2 regions of the Listeria marthii genome follow, and region 1 is predicted to be linked to the other one. Evidence: predicted binding sites of a transcription regulator. Region 1 holds the regulator's gene; the other holds the start of a gene.

Region 1 (3,528 bases):
AGCATTTCATCCCAAATAGTTTTGGAAGACTCTAGCCCAGTGTTTTGCGCCAAATAGCCAATTTCGACACTTTTAGGTTTGGAAATGGTTCCGCCGTCATAGCTCATTTTGCCTGCGATGATTTTAAGTAAAGTAGATTTTCCTGCGCCATTTCTGCCAACTAAAGCAATTCGGTCACCAGTTTTTACTTCTAATTTAATATTATCTAAAATTACTTCTGCACCGAAGAATTTAGAAATTTGCTGAACTTGTAATAATATCATAATCTCTCTCCTCGAACGTTCTCCCTACTAGTTTATCTTAAAAGCCAAGTAATCGCAATGAGATAGCCAATTGTTCACGAATCAGTTAGTTTGTGAAAACACTCGCATTATTTGTGATTTTAGCGTAGAATAGAAAAGAAGGACTGCACCGGATATTTTGCGGGACAAAACCTTACTTGAAAGTTATGAGCAAAAAGTTTGTGCATTCCTTGTGAAATGTTTATAGTATATAAGCAAGCATGTGAAAGGAAGTACAGTTCACAAAAGCTTCAACTTCAGAAAAAATTTAAAAGAAGAAGGGACAGAAGGCATGATGGAGGAAACAACTAAAATTCCACAAGCGACAGCAAAACGCTTACCATTATATCATCGTTACTTGAAATACCTAGATGAGTCAGGTAAGGAACGAGTATCATCAGCGGAATTAAGTGAAGCGGTGAAAGTTGATTCAGCGACTATTCGACGTGATTTTTCGTACTTTGGCGCATTAGGTAAGAAAGGATACGGGTATAACGTTTCATACATACTCGACTTTTTCAGCAAAACACTCAGTCAGGACAAACAGACAAATGTTGCACTTATCGGTGTTGGTAACCTAGGGACAGCATTATTACATTATAATTTCATGAAAAACAATAATATCAAAATCGTTGCTGCATTTGATGTGGATCCAGCGAAAGTAGGTAGTGTTCAACAAGATATTCCGATTTATCATTTAAATGATATGGAAGAAATTGTTCGTGAAAACGGTGTGGAAGTAGTTATTCTGACAGTTCCAGCTGACGAAGCACAAGTAACGGTAGATCGTTTAATCGAAGCAGATGTTAAAGGTATCCTAAACTTTACACCAGCTCGTATCAGTGTTCCAAAACAAGTTCGTGTGCACCATATCGATCTTACAACGGAATTACAAACGTTAATCTATTTCCTGGAAAATTATCCAGCGAAAACAGAATAAAAAAACCTGTAGAAGGTAAGCTAAAACTTACTTTCTACAGGTTTTTTTTACGTCTTCTCAGTCCGGTAATAATCAAGCCGATACCAATCCCAAAATCCATTAATGTCATTATAATAAGTATATAAGCAAGGATATCATAACCATATTCAGCTACACGAACAATAACAAAATATACAAATACAAGACCAAGCGCAAAATAAAGAAAACTTTGCTTAATTAATGAATTTTTCATATTATCCTCCAATTATTCCGAGACTCAAAAGCAAAACAATCGTGTTCATCAAAATATGAGCGCCCATCGAAACCACAATCCGTTTCGTTTTCGTATAAAGAAAACAAAGAATCAGTCCGATGACAAAATAAGTCAGTAAAAAGGAAATATCCCCATGAAGCAGTCCAAAGAAAAGCGAACTAATAACCGCAGCCACATGAATATTCATGACATTGCTCAGCCCACCAAAAACCACTTTTCTAAATACAAGCTCTTCTAAAATTGGGCCTAGAATGGAAATGAAAATCAAGAAAATCGGTGCAGCTTTTGTCAAATCAACTAGTAATTCCGTATTTGCAGACGTGCTCATGTCCCCAGAAATCATCGTAATAATAATGCTACAAATAATTTGCGCTACATATAATCCAATGACACCACCGATAATCCAAACGATACTAAATAGTGGTTTCGTTTTTTCACCGAGTTCAATTTTATTTTCTTTTGGTTTTCTATAAAGCATCGGAATGATAATAGCCAGCGATAAAAGATTAGAAAATATCGACCAAATAACCATTCCATAAGCCGCAGCATCTTCCGCCGAAAGGGAAGTGACACTTAATAAAATATGTTGAACAATTGGAATTCCAATAGATGCAGAGAACAGTAATAACAAATAAACTAACACAATCGTAATATAACGTTTAGCCAAAAAAGACGCATCCTCTCTAAAAACAAAAATCATGCTAAATTGCTTCAAACAAGCGGAAATAGCTCTCCTTATTGTACTCGTTATCAAGCTTTACCGCAAATAAGAATTCTTCCATTTTTTAAACGTTTTTGCTTGCAATTTTTATTCAGTTTGGTATCATAATAACTGTATTAGCACTCTGATGTGTCGAGTGCTAAAATGAAAAATGTAATTATATCAGAGGAGGTCATTTACATTGTTAAAACCATTAGGAGATCGTGTTGTAATTGAAGTACTTGAAGCAGAGGAAAAAACAGCGAGTGGGATTGTATTACCAGACTCTGCCAAAGAAAAACCGCAATCAGGGAAAATTGTTGCAGTCGGTTCAGGTCGTGTTCTAGAAAACGGAACAAGAGAAACACTTGAAGTTGCAGAAGGTGACACAGTAATTTTCGCAAAATACTCTGGAACAGAAGTAACGTATGAAGGAACTGACTATCTGATTTTACGTGAAAGTGACATTTTAGCAATTACTAAATAATTTTAAAAAAAGAAATAATCGGAGGGAAATATAAAATGGCAAAAGATATTAAATTTAGTGAAGATGCTCGTCGTGCCATGTTACGTGGTGTCGACCAATTAGCAAACGCAGTAAAAGTAACGCTTGGCCCAAAAGGTCGTAATGTTGTTTTAGAAAAGAAATTCGGTTCTCCGTTAATTACAAATGATGGTGTAACGATTGCAAAAGAAATCGAATTAGAAGACCCATTTGAAAACATGGGAGCAAAACTTGTATCTGAAGTTGCTTCTAAAACCAATGATGTTGCTGGGGACGGAACTACAACAGCTACCGTTTTAGCGCAAGCAATGATTCAAGAAGGCTTAAAAAACGTAACAGCTGGAGCAAACCCAGTAGGCGTTCGCCGCGGTATCGAAAAAGCCGTAGCAACAGCTATCGAAGAATTAAAAGCTATCTCTAAACCAATTGAAAGCAAAGAGTCTATCGCTCAAGTTGCAGCTATTTCTTCTGGTGATGAAGAAGTTGGTAAATTAATCGCAGAAGCAATGGAACGTGTTGGTAACGACGGCGTTATCACTATTGAAGAATCCAAAGGTTTTGCAACAGAATTAGACGTAGTAGAAGGTATGCAATTCGACCGCGGCTACACTAGCCCTTACATGGTAACCGATTCCGATAAAATGGAAGCTGTTCTTGAAAAACCATATATCTTAATTACAGATAAAAAAATCAACAACATTCAAGAAATCTTACCAGTTTTAGAGCAAGTAGTTCAACAAGGTCGTCCAATGTTAATTATCGCGGAAGATGTTGAAGGAGAAGCTCAAGCAACTCTTGTGCTAAACAAACTTCGTGGAACATTTAACGTAGTAGCAGTAAAAGCTCCTG
Region 2 (3,528 bases), on a different contig from region 1:
GTGTTACCATTTTCCGGTCAATCAATCATACCAGCTGCACACAATCAAAAAGATATGGAAAAAATTTTAGAGCTTGATTTGACTTATATGGTGATGCTCGAAACGCATGTAGCTCAACTAAAATCATTAGTCAAATACGCGCAAGCTAGCGGGAAAAAAGTTTTACTACACGCCGATTTAGTGAATGGCTTGAAAAACGATGATTACGCAATCGACTTTTTGTGCAAAGACATTTGTCCAGATGGAATTATCTCTACTAGGGGAAATGCCATTATGAAAGCAAAACAACACAAAATGCTAGCGATTCAACGTCTTTTCATGATTGATTCAAGTGCTTACAACAAAGGAGTGGCCTTGATTCAAAAAGTGCAACCAGATTGTATTGAACTTTTACCAGGGATTATCCCAGAACAAGTACAAAAAATGACGCAAAAGCTTCATATCCCTGTTATCGCAGGTGGTTTAATTGAAACTAGCGAACAAGTTGATCAAGTAATTGCGAGCGGGGCTATCGCTGTTACGACATCCAATAAACATTTATGGTAAAACAGAAGCTAAGTCGTGTAGCATTAACGGCTTAGCTCTTTTTATGAAAAACAATGAAAACGCTATATATTGCCGTAAAGTATTGCGCTACAAGGATTTAAGCGTTTTCTAACTGTTCTATAGAAAGAGACGATTTCCAAACTGTATCATAACAGATAAGGGTGTTTGAAGTGGTACAGTAAAAACGAAGAATTAAAATGAAAACAAAATTAGAATCATAACAAACTAGAAGAATGGCTTTATAAAAGGGATATAGGGCTTTTTAAATCAAAATGTCACAAAAAAGTCATAAAAAAGTTTGAAAAATATTGCACAAAACTGTAGCATTTTTCGGAGAATATGTTATGATAACAGTGTAGATTATTTATAAATCAGTTTGCTCAAACAAGCACGCTCGAGAATGAACAATAAATGGAGGTTATATGATGACTGAACAATGGTATGAATTCGCAGGTGGTAACTGGCAACAAGAAGTAGATGTACGTGACTTTATCTTAAAAAACTATCGCTTATATGACGGTGACGACACTTTCTTAGTTGGCCCTACCGAAGCAACTACAAAACTTTGGGATCAAGTAATGGACTTAACTAAAAAAGAACGTGAAAACGGTGGCGTACTGGATATGGATACCAAAATCGTTTCAACCATCACTTCACATGACCCAGGTTACTTAAATAAAGATTTAGAAAAAGTTGTCGGCGTTCAAACTGACGTACCTTTCAAACGCGCTTTACAACCATTCGGCGGAATCCGTATGGCAGAAGTTGCAGCTGAATCTTATGGTTTTAAAGTAGACGAAGAAATTAGCCATATTTTCTCTGAATACCGTAAAACACATAACCAAGGTGTATTTGATGCTTATACTGCTGAAATGCGCGCAGCTCGTAAATCAGGCGTAATCACTGGTCTTCCAGATGCTTATGGACGTGGACGTATTATCGGTGACTACCGTCGTGTAGCACTTTACGGTGTAGACTTCTTAATCAAACAAAAGAAACAAGATTTAAACAATACAGGTTTACGTACAATGAGCGATGACGTTATCCGTCAACGTGAAGAACTAAACGAACAAATTCGTGCTCTTGGCGAATTAAAAGTACTAGGTGAAAAACATGGTTTCGACCTTGCTCGCCCAGCTAAAACTGCACAAGAAGCTTTCCAATGGTTATACCTTGGTTACTTAGCAGCAATTAAAGAACAAAATGGTGCGGCAATGAGTTTAGGACGTACATCTACATTCCTTGATATTTATGTAGAACGTGACCTACGCAATGGCCTAATTACAGAAGAAGAAGCTCAAGAAATCGTTGACCACTTCATCATGAAATTACGTCTTGTAAAATTTGCTCGTACACCAGATTACAATGAATTATTCTCTGGAGATCCAACTTGGGTTACTGAATCCATCGGTGGTATCACAGAAGAAGGCGTTCCACTTGTAACGAAAAACTCATTCCGTTTCTTACACACATTAGACAACTTAGGACCAGCTCCAGAACCAAACTTAACTGTACTTTGGTCCACTCATTTACCATCAGGATTCAAGAAATTCTGTGCTAAAATGTCTATCAAAACATCTGCTATTCAATACGAAAATGACGATGTTATGCGCCCTAAATGGGGAGACGACTATGCAATCGCATGTTGTGTATCCGCAATGCGCGTTGGTAAACAAATGCAATTCTTTGGTGCTCGTGCCAACCTTGCTAAAACACTTCTTTATGCAATCAACGGTGGTGTTGATGAAAAATCTAAAGCACAAGTTGGACCAGCTTACCGTCCAGTTGAAGGCGACGTATTAGATTACAAAGAAGTAATGGAAAAATATGATGCAATGATGGAATGGATTGCTGAACTTTACCTTAATACACTAAACGTAATTCACTATATGCATGATAAATACGCTTACGAACGTATCGAAATGGCTTTACATGATACAGAAGTATTACGTACAATGGCAACTGGTATCGCTGGACTTTCTGTTGCAGCTGACTCCTTATCTGCTATTAAATACGCAACTGTTCGTCCAATTCGTGACGAAGATGGTATCGTTGTTGATTACGCAATCGAAGGCGACTATCCTAAATACGGAAACAATGATGACCGTGTAGATGAAATCGCAGTAGAGCTTCTAAAAACATTCATGACTAAAGTTAGAAAACATAAAACTTACCGTGATGCAGTTCACACAACTTCTGTTCTTACAATCACATCTAACGTGGTTTATGGTAAGAAAACTGGTAATACACCAGACGGACGTCGTGCAGGTGAACCATTTGCACCAGGTGCGAACCCAATGCATGGCCGTGATACGAAAGGTGCTTTAGCTTCTCTATCTTCTGTTGCTAAACTTCCTTACGAATATGGTCAAGATGGTATTTCTAACACATTCTCTATCGTACCAAAAGCTTTAGGTCGCGAAGATGAATCTCAAATCAATAACTTAGTTGCAATGCTTGATGGTTATTCCACAAAAATGGGACATCACTTAAACATCAACGTATTCAATCGTGATACGTTACTAGATGCGATGGATCACCCAGAAGAATATCCACAATTAACTATCCGCGTTTCCGGATATGCAGTTAACTTCATTAAATTAACACGTGAACAACAATTAGATGTTATTCACCGTACAATGCACGAATCTATGTAATATCAGGCGAGAACGCTTTGACAAGGATTGCTCACCAGTAGCAATCCTTGTTATTTAGGAAAGGAAGAGGAGAATTATGACAGAGGTTTTAGGAAGAGTTCATTCAGTAGAAACAATGGGAACAGTAGACGGTCCAGGTATCCGCTTTATTGTTTTTATGCAGGGGTGTTTACTTCGTTGCCAATTTTGTCATAATCCTGATACTTGGAAAATTGGTACCGGCACAGAACGTTCTGCCAAAGATGTATTTGACGAAGCGATTAAATATAAAGAGTTTTGGGATGCTTCTGGCGGTGGTGTTACAGTTAGTGGCGGAGAACCATTA

The links. Region 1 encodes Rex, which represses fermentation and respiration genes when NADH is low (regulators of the CRP and FNR family bind a similar motif). Its sites were predicted from a motif close to TTGTGAAATATTTCACAA; they were not measured.
Region 2: the regulator Rex is predicted to act here: its motif matches at 845-862, upstream of pflB (formate C-acetyltransferase).

The regions. Positions count from the first base shown of each region.
Region 1 covers NZ_JAASWB010000001.1:272,629-276,156, reverse strand. Annotated here, with positions in the region: gene HCJ55_RS01425 (ABC-F family ATP-binding cassette domain-containing protein) at 1-263, opposite strand, end outside; gene HCJ55_RS01420 (redox-sensing transcriptional repressor Rex) at 574-1,221, shown strand; partial or broken gene HCJ55_RS01415 (DUF4305 domain-containing protein) at 1,249-1,453, opposite strand; gene HCJ55_RS01410 (CPBP family intramembrane glutamic endopeptidase) at 1,455-2,141, opposite strand; gene groES (co-chaperone GroES) at 2,377-2,661, shown strand; gene groL (chaperonin GroEL) at 2,697-3,528, shown strand, end outside.
Region 2 covers NZ_JAASWB010000003.1:299,011-302,538, reverse strand. Annotated here, with positions in the region: gene HCJ55_RS06855 (glycerol-3-phosphate responsive antiterminator) at 1-546, shown strand, start outside; gene pflB (formate C-acetyltransferase) at 972-3,203, shown strand; gene pflA (pyruvate formate-lyase-activating protein) at 3,280-3,528, shown strand, end outside.